3 regions of the Acetomicrobium sp. genome follow, and region 1 is predicted to be linked to each of the others. Evidence: riboswitches for the same ligand, from Rfam matches in the RefSeq annotation. Region 1 holds a riboswitch; each other region holds the start of a gene.
The links. A riboswitch is a leader RNA that binds a small molecule or an ion and turns the genes downstream of it on or off. The one in region 1 is predicted to bind molybdenum cofactor.

Region 1 (5,055 bases):
CTTGATCGCCCCTTTAATTTCGTCTGTATCTTTGAGGCCCTTTAACGCCAATAGATCACCAGATCCGTCCGGGATCTTGCCGTAGAAAACCGCCGGACCGTAATCCCTTATGAGCTTAAATGTCTTCGCCAGGTCAGGCTGGAGTAAAAAAGTCCCCTCAGGCAAAGGTTCTCCCTTGGGCGCGAACACTTTTTTGGCTGCATCGTTAAACTTTTTCATTTCCTCTTTTATGCTTTCTGCCAAAGGACGATTGATCTTGTGACCATTTTCAGCTAGCTCGATTGCAGGTTCGATCAGATCTGCCCAAGGCAACGTGCCGTAAAGTTCGTACGCTTTATAAAGGCCCATCAAAGTGCCCGGCACACCCACGGAATTACCGGAACGTACGGCATCCGCAAATTCCATGGGGGTGCCATCTTCTTTTAGGAACATATCTGGCGTTGCAGCGGAAGGCGCCTTTTCCCTTGAGTCGATGATGAGGACTTTATTCTCATCGGCAAGGTAGATCATCATAAAACCTCCGCCCCCAATGCCGCTCATCATAGGTTCCACTACGTTTAGGGCAAATTGAACCGCTATAGCAGCATCCACGGCATTGCCGCCCTTTGCCAATATTTGAGCTCCCACTTGAGAAGACAGGGGATGGGCCGTTGAGACCATCGCGCTATAGGGTGATGGCGCTCCTACCGGAACCCCCGGCGATGCTGCCAAAGCAAAGGTAGAAATAGACATGCAAAACAACAACACTAAACATACCCCAAACCCAATTTTCCAACTCTTCATTTTCCTCTCCTCCTTTGCCTTACATCTCTTTCAAAGCCCAAGTTCGTCAAGTTTTTGTCGTGTAGGTATCCCTTGCGAATCCCACCCCTTGGCCTCGTAAATGAGGTCGAGCAACCTATCCTGGTTTACAACACACCCCTTGGCAGGACCGTCCGGTGCAGGCTCTTTGCTGAATCGTTCAGGTAAATAATCGTCTTTTCTGGTGAAGCCCTCTCTCACATTAAATAACCGTTCCTGGTTAAGGACTCGTTCGCTGATCTTAAAAAGATCTTTATATGAGCATTCCATTCCCGTAGCACTGCTAAAAAGCTCTGCCCAAGTCTCTGCTTTTATAGCAAGAGTTATGCTCGTAAACAAACATACACCCAGCAAGTTGGTCGCCATGAAATATTCTTCTAAAGGCTTGACCCATGCCTTATTCTCCTCGCTAAGGGGATCAACGTGCTCAAATACACCCACCTCTTCTTCCAAATAGCCAAAGGCATCGATTATTGCGCCGTAGGGCCTTAAGTGATCCGCTCCACGGGGCGAAATCATGTGCGATAAGGCTTCGCCCTTGCTGGCCCTGACTCCGTCAGCAGCCATTTCAAGGCCCTTCACGTGCATGACGTATTTCTCTGCATCCCCTCCGATTTCTTTCGCTGCTCGGAGAGACCCTTCCCCCAAAAGTGTTGCAAATGCCCCTTTTCGCAATGCAATACGTTCCACGAGCTCCACTATGGCGTCTCCGTTTCCCCAGGTAAGCTCTAAGCCTTCGGTGGTCGTAGCGTCAATTATGCCCTTTTCGTACCATTCCATCGCTGTAGCGATCACTTGGCCAGCAGATATGACGTCAAGCCCAGCGTCGTTAGAAATGTAATTCGCAACAGTGATGGAATAAAGATCAGTGTTGCCCAATTTTTGCCCGAAAGCCGCAACGGTTTCATATTCCGGGCCTGTACCAGAAAGTCCTTTGTACTTCCCTTCAGGAATCCTCGTCCTGCGCACGCAACCTATGGGACAGTTGTAACAACGGTCCTGTTTTACCTCTAACTTTCTGTGATAAGCTTCATATCCGATCTCTTTGTCGAAATCTGTTGTAGTGCGTTGCCAATTATATGCTGGCACCAGGCCAAGCGCGTTCATTGAATCGAAAAAAGATGGAGTCCCGTATTTCATTAATTCATCTCTTACAAAGGCTTCGGCAAAAAGTTCTTGGATGGCCTTCTTGACTGCTGCATCGAACCTTTCGGGGTCATGAACAGGAAGGCGATCGGCTGAACCGTAAACGGCAACGGCCTTTAGGTTTTTGGACCCCATCACGGCGCCACCGCCTCCACGACCTGCAGCATGATCATTCCCCATCATAACTGCAGCGTATCGGACAAGCCTTTCGCCGCTAGCTCCGATACAGGCAACCTCCGCTTTGGGATTTCCGGTCTCCTTTCTTATGGCCTCCTCGGTATGACCGGTGCTTTTACCCCAGAGTTTTTCCGCGCAGTGAAAGGTCACTTCGTCATCATTGATGAAAATGTAGGTTGGCGATTCGGCGCGCCCGTGTATCACGAGCATATCGTAACCTGCCCTTTTAAGCTGCGGCGCCCATGCTCCGCCCGCATTGGCTGCCCCGATCGTCCCAGTCAAAGGCGACTTGAACATCACTACCGTTCTCCCGCAAGAAGGCGCCTTGGTATCGGTAAGAGGACCACAAATAAACAGAAGCTTGTTATCTTCACTTAAAGGATCTACGTTTTCTGGAAGGTTCAAGGAAAGGTATTTAGCTCCAAATCCCTCTCCGCCTATGTAGTTTAAAACCCATTCATCCGGAATTTGCTCGACCCAGTACTTCTTTTCGGTAAGATTCACATTTAAGATCTTCCCATTGTAGCAGTTATACACTTTACTCCCCCTCCTCGGATAGGCACACTCATTTGTTTTCCTTTCCAAAGATGGGAGGCATAACCGTTTCCCGCTATGCCCTATCGGCTGGCAGCCATCTCCTTGACTTGCGAGGAAGGCCGACAACTCGGAAAACATGGTACATAACGTACCGTCTTAGACTACCGCACCAACTCCTTCAATAAGTCATAGTCTGGATCTTCTGTCTGCTTTCCAGGTAACGTCCTCTCAGTCTTTTGACTCACCTCCTAACCCACAAAAACTTGCCTTATGTTTTTATAGTTAATTTACGTATTAATTATAACTCTGAACAGCACTTCAATCACATTTTTTCGTAAAGGCTATTTTAAGCATTGTAAGAACATTAGTTAGTCTAACTCCAGGGAAAGTCCTTGGTGTGGCACAATCACCCTGGTCAGCCCATCAAAGCGACGGAAAAACTCAGTATTTTCTGTATGCACAGGAACAAGAACCTCGGGTTGCAGCGTTTCCACCAATTCTTCTATCCCTGGGCCGTGGATGTGGCCACTGGCATGAAACCCCGACTTCTCTCTGTCCTTGCCCAAAGCGCCGTACAGTTTGAAACCAAAGAATTTTATCCAGTTACATACCTTTTCGTGATCAAGTAGCATCTCTTCATTGAAAGCCTCACTAGAGGAGTAGATGTAAGTCCCGCATTTTGGTTCGATATCCAGCAAGGCGTGGAAGTCGTAGTAGGAGAAACACAGAATTAAGCTTCCCTGCTCAGCTTTAACCCTTCCTGCATCCATCAACCTTTCGGGGGCGCGCTCCCTAAACATGGCAAGCAACTCTTCCTCCCACTTTTGGCGCACAGCCTTGGGACGAGCATATAGGGCTATTCTGTCATCTTTGTAGGGGTCAGGAACAGAGAGTTCATCCGCCGCACGCAGGGCTTCGAGCAAATATACATCCTTTGGGGTGAGAACCAGCAATCTGTCAGTCTCCCTGGCTATTTCCAGAAACGACAGCAGCCGCTCGACATTCCTGGGGCCGAAGTCAGCCACCACCAGGCCGTTGGTCTCCTTTACAACCTGAAAACAGTTGGCGGCCACTTGTTCCTCCGTTACTGGTCTCTCAACCATGGGGTGCGTTCCCTCGCAGATGAGCGCCCTGGGTTTGAGCTTGGCAGCTTCATTAATAAAGCGCTCGCTCAGACACCCTCGTTTACCATGGAGCCTGATATCTCCAGTATATACCACCCAACCCGCCGAAGTTTTCACAGCAAAAGCCCCTGCGCCAGGTATGGAGTGATCGACGGGCCAGAAGCGCACCTCAAGGTTTGCTATCTCAGCAACGTCCCCGCATCCCTCTAACTGCCGGCAGTCCAACTCCCGAGAAGTTCTGCAACGTTCCCAAAATTTATGCGCAGCGGGGGGTATGATATCCTTACCGAAGACATGATAGGGACGCTGATAGTACGGTACCTTCTTGTAGTGGGTCGTTTTCAGCAAGTCATCCTTTAATTCCCGCGGAGCCGTATAACATATTTCCTGTAATCTGGCTCCCCCACCTGTATCCTGCAGGGCCTTGCAAACAACTGCACTAGTGATGCTAGTAAATATCGGAATGTCCTCCCTGAGATAGGAAAGATACCCGCAGTGATCAAAATGGGCATGGGAAAGGAGAACTCCCTGTGCTTCTATCTCTTTGAACAGCGGATGGCCGGAGAATCTTTCCCATACGCCGGGATACTCTAGGTCGGAACGATAAATGCCCATAAGCGGGGGCAGCATGCCAAAGACCAGTAGATCCATGAATCCAAAGGTGCTTCGGGGCTGGAGGAATTCGTCAAAGTACATTCCTTCGGCCTTAAAGTTGGTGCCAAAATCCATGAAAAGGCCCACTCCGCTGTCTTCCAGCAGTATCTTATTGCCACCAATGCAATTCGTCCCATCGTAAAAGGTCATTTTAAGTGACAAAATCATCAACCCTCCTGTTTATTTTCACAAATACTTTGAGAAAACCTTAGGGTAGTCCTTTTTGTTGCAGAGTAACCTTTCCTATTGCTTGCTTAGTCCCTTTTTACATACTATACTGTACATTGCAGTAAACCAAGTGAAACAAAGCAAAAGTATGACTGGTTTTCAGCTATATTTTTCGCAAATTGTCTACAAATATTTTCTTCAAGGGTGAAGTACAAATGGATGTATTAGAACGCATTGCGGATCACCTAAGGAAAAAAGAGGTGGTAGTCTTAACTGGCGCAGGGATGAGCACGGCTTCGGGGTTGCCCGACTTTCGCGGTGACCAAGGGCTATGGAAAAACCGTGATCCTAGACAATTGGCTTCGATAGAAGCGATGAGACACAATCCTGAGGAATTTTATGAATTTTACCGCTACAGAATCCAAGCGCTGCTTGGGGTCAAACCGAA
Region 2 (5,055 bases), on a different contig from region 1:
CTTCTTCTATAGTCATGAACTTGCAAACGATCGTGAGCAGAAACGTCGATCCTCAAAAGGCCGCGGTGATCAGCTTTGGCAGCATCAGTGGCGGCATGGCAAATAATGTCATACCCGATGAAGTGAAGTTACTCGGCACGGTTCGCACCTTCGATGAGGATCTGCGCGATTCGATCGAAAATTGGATGAAAAGGACCGTGGAAAATACAGCCTCAAGCCTAGGATGCCAAGTTGAGCTAAACTACCGCAGAGACCTTCCTGCCCTTATAAATCATCCGGAGGCGACGAAGATAGCCATGAAAGCAGCTCGGGAAATTTTTGGCGAAGACGGCATCGTTGTGCCAATTCCTTCGATGGGAGGTGAAGATTTCGCATTATATCAAAAAAGGGTCCCGGGGTGTTACTTCTGGTTGGGTGTGGGCAACCCCGATATCGATGCTGTACATCCGTGGCACAGTCCGCATTTTAAGGCAGATGAAGAATCCCTTCCGCTAGGGGCAGCACTTTTAGCTTTAACTGCCCTGATCGCTTGCGGATCTAACGAAAGCTGTAATACAAAATAACTACATTGACATAATTGGTATGTCTAAAGCGCGAGAGGAGGCATTAACATGATTGAAGCTATTAAAAATTGGAAGCTTCATATCTTAGTTTTAATTTTCGTCATTATAGCTGAATGGATTGGCGCCTTTTCCTTTCCCATCGGACCAGGCACGGTGGTTTTGCTGCCGATGCTTTATGCACTTATAATGGGAATTCTTTCGGGGCCCAAATTTTTGAGGCTCGCCAGCCAAAAGGACATGGTCGATGCCGGCAGTTTAGTAGGAGTTACTTTAATGCTATTGATGGCAAAGTACGGAACGACGGTAGGACCAAACATTCCAATGATATTAAGAACGAGTCCTGCATTGATATTGCAGGAATTTGGCAATCTCGGTACGGTCATCATCGGTGTACCCGTGGCGGTGTACTTAGGGCTCAAGCGAGAAACCATAGGCGCAGCTCATTCGATCGCAAGAGAACCTAACGTGGCTTTAATAGGCGACATCTATGGTTTGGACACCCCAGAAGGCCGAGGAGTCATGGGTGTTTACATATGTGGTACGGTGTTTGGGACGATTTTTTTCGGTCTCATGGCGACCTTTGCGGCAGCGTTGGGAATTTTTCATCCCCTTGCATTAGCCATGGCTTCCGGAGTGGGAAGCGCAAGCATGATGACCGCTTCTGTTGGCGCTTTAAGCGCAATGTTCCCCGACATGGCCGATAAGATTCAGGCTCTGGGGGCGGCAAGCAACATGCTTACCGGCTTGGATGGCGTTTACATGTCCTTGTGGATGGCCTTGCCGATGACGGAATGGCTGTACAGGAAATTTTACCGCTTAAAATATGGGACTCAGCCGAGCCAAACTGCAGCAGGGGAGGCGTAACTCATGAAGACCATAGAAGTTCTCGCAGTACTTATTATAATTGGCGTCATTACTTTGGTTGGCAACCTGGTTGGAGCAAATATCCCGATGATCGATGCCATCCCCGGTATGATCTTTTTAATCGCCATCAGCATTATTGGGGTAATATGTGCGAAAGTCATTCCGGTTAAAATTCCGGCTGTAGCCTACGTCGTCACAATCGGATGCATAGTAACCATTCCTGGATTTCCGGGTGCGACAATTTTTAATGCCTGGGCGCAAAAAGTTAACTTTTTGGCTCTCACTACACCAATTCTAGCCTATGCAGGTATCTCAATTGGGAAGGACCTTGGCATGCTTAAAAAGACGGGATGGAGGATCTTGATCGTCTCCTGCATAGTTTTCATCGGCACCTACATAGGTTCAACGATCATCGCGCAATTAATCTTGAAGCTCATTGGAGAAATTTAAATACCTACTTTCTCGATTTGAGGGTTAAGAAGACTATTTAATCTTCGTAACATTTTGTAAAAAAGAAGTTAAGGGGCCTTCGTCATTTAAGACGAGGGCCCTAGCTGATAAGACACACTCAATGCATTGATAGTTTCGCTCACGTTTTAGGTGAGGTAACTCATTCAGTTGACATTTGTTTTTGCATTTATTATGATTAATCATGCAAGTAGATGATGTTGTATTCATGTGACCTCCGAGTCAATGGTATCTAAGGGTTATTTGACCTATGAGCATTGACCGATAGGGTCTTTTCGGAAACGAAAAGGCCTCCCGCTTGGAAAGGAGGAGATGGAATTACAACCCCCTTCCCAGGAGGAAGGGGGTTGGTTGTTTAAATTGCCAAGTTTCCTCATAAGTCTTGTTAGTAGTGTAGCTTAATATGTACCTGTTCCTCAAAGCTTGCTAGGGCTTCGGAAAGCATTTTGATGGACGCGACGTTTTGCTCGGACAATATGGTTTTACTTAAAGGAGGTGTTGCAGAAATTTTACTTTAATGGTCTGTAGTTTTATAGGATCGTCAATCATCAAGAATTCTTCTCTGATTTCATGACGAGTGTAGACATGCAAATATGGTGAGAGAGTAAGAGGTGCCGAAATGTTCCATTGGCTCGTATTCGAGATGGACTTTGAAGGCGCCGCGTTATGAAAGAGAAGGAGTGGTAAGAGATGATCCAAAAGCAGTTCTTTGTCAACGGAGTGGAACGCAACATCGTAGTAAATGGAAAGGACACCCTGGCGAAGGTTTTGCGCGAGCAACTGGGTCTGACAGGAACGAAAGTCGGTTGTGGACAAGGACAGTGCGGCGCTTGCTACGTCATATTAAACGACAAACTTGTTCGTTCATGCGCCATTAAGATCAACAAGATCAATGACGGGGACTCCATAACAACCATCGAAGGGATTGGCACACCCCAAAAGTTACACCCCCTCCAAAAGGCTTTTATTAAGCACGGAGTGACTCAATGCGGTTTCTGTGTCCCTGGTTTTATCGTCTCGGCCAAGGTGCTTTTAGACAATAATCCTTCCCCGACTCGGGAAGAAGTAAGAGAATGGTTTCATAAAAACCGCAACGCATGCCGCTGTACAGGTTACATTCCCATCGTCGATGCCGTCATGGACGCGGCCAAAGTCCTAAGAGGAGAGATGGATGAGTCGGAGCTGGATTTCAAAATGCCCGAAGACGGTAGGATTTGGGGCACTACCTATCCGAGGCCCACTTCGGTAGCCAAGGCGACAGGAATGCTAGATTATGGCGCCGACCTGGGTCTAAAGATGCCCGAAGGCACACTCCAACTGGCGCTCGTCCAGGCACCGGTGAGCCACGCAAATATCAAAAACATCGATATCTCAGAGGCCGAAAAGATGCCTGGCGTTTACAAGGTGGTCACGCACAAGGATATCAAAGGTAAAAATCGCATAACCGGATTAATCACCTTCCCGACCAACTTAGGAGATGGTTGGGATCGGCCGATACTTTGTGATGAGAAGGTCTTCCAGTTCGGCGATGCCATTGCCATAGTCTGCGCTGATACCTATGAAAACGCTTGTGCCGCTGCCGAGAAGGTCAAGGTTGATCTCGAAGTACTGCCTGCCTACATGAGCGCCCCGGCAGCCATGGCAGAAGATGCGCTGGAGATCCATCCCGGAACGCCAAACGTTTACTATATCCAAAACCTTGAGAAGGGCGAACCTACAGCCCCAATCTTTGAAAAGGCCCCTTACGTTGTGGAAGACGATTTCTACGTGCAAAGACAACCTCACATGACTATAGAACCGGACGTTGGTTTTGCCTACATTGATGACAACGGCGTCCTAAAGATTCATTCCAAGACCATCGGCGCACATCTGCATTTACTAATGATTGCTCCGGGTCTTGGCGTTAGAGCCCGATAAAATTGCGCTCGTGTCAAATCCCATGGGCGGCACCTTTGGATACAAGTTCTGCCCGACCATGGAAGGGATTGGTTGGAGCAGCGGCCCTGGCGACGGGCAAGCCCTGTTTCCTCAGGTACAATTACTTCCAGCACATGACCTACACGGGGAAGCGATCTCCCTTTTTTGTGAACATCAAATTTGCTGCAGACAAAGACGGCAAAATCCTTGCCATGGAGACTGACTATGCTCGTAGATCACGGACCTTACTCGGAGTTCGGGGATTTGCTTACGCTCAGAGGCGCACAGTTCATGGGAGCCGGTTACAACATCCCTAACATTAGGGGCATAGGACGAACGGTCTGCACCAACCACGTCTGGGGTTCTCCCTTTAGGGCTTACGGCTCTCCGCAATCACTTTACTCTTCCGAGCTGCTCATTGACGAGCTGGCTGAGAAGATCGGCATGGATCCCTGGGAGATACGCTACAAAAATTGCTATCGTCCAGGCTCGACAAACCCGAGCGGCCAGGAACCTGAAGTCTTCAGCTATCCTGAGATGCTTGAAGCCATCAAGCCAAGGTACGAGGAGGCAAAAGAAAGGGCTAAGAGGGAATCCACCGATAAGATCAAGAAGGGTGTTGGCCTTTCAATGGCCGTTTACGGCTGCGGGATTGACGGTCCGGATAGTTCCGAGGTATGGGTAGTCCTGAATCCCGACGATACCGTCACCAGTCGTAGCCGCCTGGGAGGACCACGGCCAAGGTGCCGACATGGGCATGGTAGGGACCGCACATGAAGCGCTGCGTCCAATGGGCATCACGCCTGACAGAATACGCTTCACCTGGCCCGATACGTCTAAAACCCCCAACTCGGGACCTTCCGGCGGATCACGCCAGCAGGTGTTGACCGGCAGCGCCATCAAAATCGCCTGTTCCGAAATGCTCAAGTCTCTACAGAAAGCCCGATGGGACATACATGAACTACGCCGAAGCCGTCAGTGCCGGCAAACCGCTGAAGTACATTGGCCAATATACCGTTCCAGGCGTGCCCTGCGACGAAAAAGGACAGGGAAGGCCCTTCGTAGTTTATATGTATGGAGTCTTTCTTGCCGAGGTTTCAGTTAATACCGAAACAGGCAAGGTTGCCGTAGACAAGATGACCCTGATGGCTGATATAGGAAAAGTCAATAACCGCCTCGTGACCGACGGCCAGTTGTACGGAGGCATAGCTCAGGGGATCGGCCTTGCACTTTCGGAGGATTT
Region 3 (5,055 bases), on a different contig from region 1:
GAGGATTCGGCCTTGTACTCGATGGAAGCGAGCGCATCGATAAGATCATAAACAGAGCAATCGCCTGGGACGTGTTGGTTGGCGTGGCGAGAAGATCATGGGCAAGAAACAGCGGTGCAATGGAAGTTGCCCGCGAGGTAAACGAAAACCAAAAGAGCGATTACCACATTACCCTCCCCTACGTACCCGATGAAGACTTAGTTGTCGAGACAGTGGCTAAGGTCTTCAAAAAATGAGAAATAAGTAGGTCAACAAACCCCTCCAGGCCCTTTGGCTAGGAGGGGTTTGTTTTTAATCCCTCTCTCGTCCCAGCTCAGCTGATCGCTCAGCGGCATCTGCCACTGCTCTTATCACCAATCCTCGGAAACCGCCATCTTCCAGTGCAGCTACGCCGGCAATGGTGGTACCGGCTGGAGAGGTCACCCTGTCCTTGAGACTGCCCGGGTGTTCTCCCGTTTCAATTACCATTTTAGCGGCGCCAAATACTGTCTGTGCTGCCAGAGTCATAGCTACCGGGCGCGGCAAACCGGCCATGACGCCACCATCGGCAAGTGCTTCAATAAAGATATATACATAAGCTGGTGCAGAACCGCTGAGCCCTGTCACGGCATCCAACAAGCTTTCATCCAAAACGACGACCTTCGCGACAGCGGACAACAGAGCTTTAACTTCGTCTACATCGGATTCTTTTGCATTCGGTCCCATCGCTATGGCCGCAGCCCCGGCCTGAACCAGGCAAGGTGTATTGGGCATAACTCTTATCAATCGTGCCGGCCCTGTGTACTTGTTTAAATAAGAAAGAGGTACACCGGCCATGATGGAAACTACCAAGTGTTTATCCTCCCAGAGACCCTTTAGTTCGGATAGAATGACAGGCGCCACCTGGGGCTTTACTGCTAGGAAAATTATTCGGGATTTTTCCAGTATCTCAGTATTGCTGGCAGTCGTTTGTACCCCCAATGACTCCTTGAGGTATGAAAGCCGATTAGCATCGATATCTGATACCCACACCTTATCCGGTTGAACTAAGCCCTTGGCCAAAATACCTCTAAGTAAGGCCTCGGCCATGGCTCCTCCGCCAATAAAACCTAGCATTTTGCCAGCCTCCCATCTCAGTTTTATCTGATTCTATCTTCTGAATAACCTCTTAAATTTTTAACACAAAATTGTGTAGTTGTCAAAATAACTACCGGCAGCGTTTAGCAAAAGTGCATGCTGCCGGTAGTTATTTTCTTCATTTTGTCTTAACCTTTATTTTTCGTCCATGAATGGGTATCTGTACCCTACTGGCGGATTGAGGTGTTCTTTGATGGCTCTCGGGCTTACCCAGCGCATCATGTTGATTTTGGAGCCTGCCTTGTCATTGGTACCTGAGGCTCTTGCTCCTCCGAAGGGCTGCTGAGCGATTACTGCGCCAGTGGGCTTATCGTTAATGTAGAAATTACCGGCGGCATGGGTCAGGCGCTTTTCGATCTTGACTATGGCTTCTCTGTCCTGAGCAAAAACTGCACCTGTGAGTCCATAGATTGAAGTTGAATCGCAAAGATCCAAAGCTTCCTCAATTTCCTCATCTTTGTAGATATATATTGTTAAAACCGGACCAAATATCTCTTCTTCCATGGTCTTGAAGCGAGGGTTGGTCGTTACTATTACGGTGGGTTCGATGAAAAAGCCAACGCTGTCGTCGGCGTTCCCGCCGCAGATTATCTCGGCTTCCGGAGACTCCTTGGCGTAGTCGATATACCCTTTTATTGACCGAAATGCCTGAGCATCGATTACGGCGCCCATGAAATTTGTGAAGTCTTCTATGTCACCCATCTTTGTCGTGCTTATCTCTTCAACGAGCCTTTTCTTCAACGCGGGCCACATGCTCTCAGGGACATAAGCGCGCGATGCCGCAGAACATTTCTGCCCCTGGAATTCAAAGGCCCCCCTGACCAAAGCTGTAACCAATGGCTCAAGATCCGCAGAGGGGTGAACGAAGACAAAGTCCTTTCCGCCTGTCTCACCTACGAGCCTAGGATAGGTCCTGTAATTTGGCAAGTTTTGTCCCACAGTTTGCCACATGGACTGGAACGTCGCCGTAGAACCCGTGAAGTGTACACCCGCGAGCCATGGATTTAAAAGGGCGATGCTTCCTAGTACATTTCCGGGGCCTGGAATAAAGTTTATAACTCCATCTGGAAGGCCCGCTTTTCGAAGGATAGTCATCACGTGATATGCTGAATACACGGCGGAGGAGGCGGGTTTCCAGAGCACCACGTTTCCGGCCATAGCAGCGCTGGTGGGAAGGTTGCCGGCGATGGAGGTAAAATTAAAGGGAGTTACAGCAAAGACAAACCCTTCAAGTGCTCTGTACTCCATTCGGTTCCAGGAGTCCTTCGTAGACTCGGGCTGTTCTTTGTAGATTTCATTGAGAAAATAAGCGTTAAACTTCAGCATGTCTATAAGCTCGCATGCAGAGTCGATCTCAGCTTGATATGCCGTCTTGCTCTGACAAAGCATTGTAGCCGCGTTAATCGTGCACCGACACGTTCCGGCGAGCATCTCGGCTGCCTTTAGGAAAATAGAAGCCCTATGCTCCCATGGCATTGACTCCCAATCGTGCCGTGCGGCAAGAGCTGCCTCGATAGCATCATTTACTTCCTTCTCCCCTGCCATATGGTACCTTCCAATCACCACTTCTTTGTTATGGGGAATTATGCACATACCCAACTTTCCGGTGCGCACTTCCTTGCCACCGATTATAAGGGGTATCTCAATCTCCTGGGTTCTGAGCTCAACCAAACGAGCTTTTAGTTCTTCTCTTTCCTTTGTACCCGGCGCATAGGACAACACGGGTTCATTCTTGGGTTTTTCTATCTTAAATACAGCATTGGACACCATCGCTCACCTCTCATTAAAGTGTTCAAACCTTAGTGCTCTCAGCTTCAACCACTCATAGGCCGGCTCCAAGCATATTTGCCATGCTTAACTGCATACTAAGGGCTTAGAGCATGAACCGGTAAAAACCTATGTTGCAGTTTTTCCCCGGTTTTATTCAGGGCCTTGCCAGTGCCAGCAGTTGCTCAGTAGTTAATCTATTTCAAGAGCATCCCTCCTTTATTAAAGGTCTATTAGTGCTGCTTTGTCTTTAAAATGAGAAAACCCCTTCCCGCCGGGAAGGGGTACAATAATATTCCTTTTCCTCCTTTCCAAGCGGGAGGCCTTTCCGTTTCCGAAAAGACCCTATCGGTCGATGCTCATAGGCCAAACGCCCTTAGAGACTTCGACTCGGAGGCTCTCATTTTATGAACACGGATTTTATTTAATCTTTACTTTATCAAAAAAGAACTCATCGCTGTTATTGATAATATCAAGTAAAGTGATTAAATGTCAACAAGAAGGGAGGCTCTGCGCACGTCCGCTCACCTAAGCATGTCTTGATCGCTAAAAAACGTGGCAGGAGCTTTAAAAGAACAGCATAGGAGCCCCTCCGAACTTTTTATGTCCTGAGGGGCTCCTTGTATTCATAATTCAGAGAAGAATAATTTTGCCAAGGAAAATTAAAATGGTCCGTATCCCACGATGTGAGCTACAATTACCACGATTGTCCCGATCACGTGCCAAAACACCATAAGAGGCCATATGAATTTAAACCATCTTTCGTAAGGGATCTTGGCCATGCCGAGAGTGGCCATCAGCACACCTGAAGTTGGAATGATCTGGTTAGTAAATCCGTCACCGTATTGGTAAGCCAGCACCGCGGTCTGCCGCGTAACTCCTATCAAATCAGCAATGGGAGCCATGATCGGCATTGTGGCCATCGCCTGCCCGCTTCCTGAAGGTATGAAGAAATTAATAATCGTATGGACCCAAAACATACCGGCAGCGGACAGCGCGCCAGGCAAGCGAGAAACCCAGTTGGCCAGGAAATAAATGACTGTATCGATTATCTGACCCTCGGTCATGACAACTAGTATGGCCCTTGCAACTCCCACCACCAACGCTCCAAAGGCTATGCTCTGGGAACCTTCGACAAATGCCCTTGCTACGGCGTTAGGATTAAGCCCTCCTATTAAACCGCATATGATGCCCATAGCTAAAAATATTGTTGCCAATTCCATGATGTAATAACCTTTCGCCATAACCCCGTATATCATATAGGCAAAGAACAATAGGAGCACCAGCAGTACAAGCTTGTGAATCGTGGTGAGCTTCGATTCCTCGTTTAACCTTTGTCCCGATATTTCCTCTTCTTTAAATAGATCGTAAACGATGCTTTCTTTAGGATTTTCTTTAACCTTGGAGGCATATCGCATCACGTAGTAGCAAGCCACAATGAATAGCACTGCAAATCCAACGATTCTAAGCCAGATCCCGGAGAAAAGTGGCAACTCGGAAATGCTTTGAGCCACGCCCACTGTAAAAGGATTTAGGATGCCGCCCGCAAATCCGACGGCAGCACCCGTAGAGATGATGGCTGTTCCAACGAGGGGATCAAAGCCGACGGCAGTGGCTAAAGCCACGCCCATGGGGATAAAGACGATGGTTTCCTCAGACATACCAAAGGACAATCCCCCGAGGGAAAAGACGAACATCGTTACAGGAATAAGCAATTTTTCTCTTCCCTTTAACATCAACACGATCTTTGATATCCCCGCATCAATGGCTCCTGTCGCCTGAATTATCGTGAAGGCTCCGCCCACGACAAAGATAAAAAAGATGACTTCCGCCGCCTCAATCATCCCCTTTGGGACGGAGGCAAAGACGTCCCAAAACCCGACCGGCGTGGGCTCGACGTAATGAAAGCTTTGTGGGTCCACGAGCGTTCGCCCCGTAGCCTCATCTTTAAATCTGTCAAACACTCCTGCTGGCACAACGTAAGTCCCAATAGCTACCACTATAACGATCAGAAATAAAAGCACGTAAGTATGCGGCACGACTAACCTTCGCATCTTTAACCACCCTTTCTAATGCTATCAAAGTTCAAAAAACCAAACCAAAATTTAGATATGATGTAGCTTTTTTAACATATGTTTATACCCTGTGTCAAGGAAACAAAGTAGAAGCCTT

Region 2: it holds a riboswitch for molybdenum cofactor, as region 1 does, so the genes downstream of both, AC5SXE_RS05560 (molybdopterin-dependent oxidoreductase) here and AC5SXE_RS11160 (aldehyde ferredoxin oxidoreductase family protein) in region 1, are expected to answer to the same signal.
Region 3: it holds a riboswitch for molybdenum cofactor, as region 1 does, so the genes downstream of both, pruA (L-glutamate gamma-semialdehyde dehydrogenase) here and AC5SXE_RS11160 (aldehyde ferredoxin oxidoreductase family protein) in region 1, are expected to answer to the same signal.

Annotation. Positions count from the first base shown of each region.
Region 1 is NZ_JBWQOQ010000008.1:290,081-295,135, reverse strand. It holds gene AC5SXE_RS11165 (gamma-glutamyltransferase family protein) at 1-783, opposite strand, end outside; gene AC5SXE_RS11160 (aldehyde ferredoxin oxidoreductase family protein) at 814-2,661, opposite strand; molybdenum cofactor riboswitch at 2,683-2,806, opposite strand; gene AC5SXE_RS11155 (MBL fold metallo-hydrolase) at 3,030-4,601, opposite strand; gene AC5SXE_RS11150 (SIR2 family NAD-dependent protein deacylase) at 4,823-5,055, shown strand, end outside.
Region 2 is NZ_JBWQOQ010000007.1:257,864-262,918, forward strand. It holds gene AC5SXE_RS05545 (M20 metallopeptidase family protein) at 1-563, shown strand, start outside; gene AC5SXE_RS05550 (DUF3100 domain-containing protein) at 612-1,427, shown strand; gene AC5SXE_RS05555 (hypothetical protein) at 1,431-1,877, shown strand; molybdenum cofactor riboswitch at 2,099-2,220, shown strand; gene AC5SXE_RS05560 (molybdopterin-dependent oxidoreductase) at 2,586-3,812, shown strand; gene AC5SXE_RS05565 (molybdopterin cofactor-binding domain-containing protein) at 3,881-4,129, shown strand; gene AC5SXE_RS05570 (molybdopterin cofactor-binding domain-containing protein) at 4,020-4,589, shown strand; partial or broken gene AC5SXE_RS05575 (molybdopterin cofactor-binding domain-containing protein) at 4,570-5,055, shown strand, end outside.
Region 3 is NZ_JBWQOQ010000007.1:28,178-33,232, reverse strand. It holds gene hutU (urocanate hydratase) at 1-236, shown strand, start outside; gene proC (pyrroline-5-carboxylate reductase) at 292-1,095, opposite strand; gene pruA (L-glutamate gamma-semialdehyde dehydrogenase) at 1,252-2,886, opposite strand; molybdenum cofactor riboswitch at 3,172-3,291, opposite strand; gene AC5SXE_RS04170 (YfcC family protein) at 3,546-4,937, opposite strand.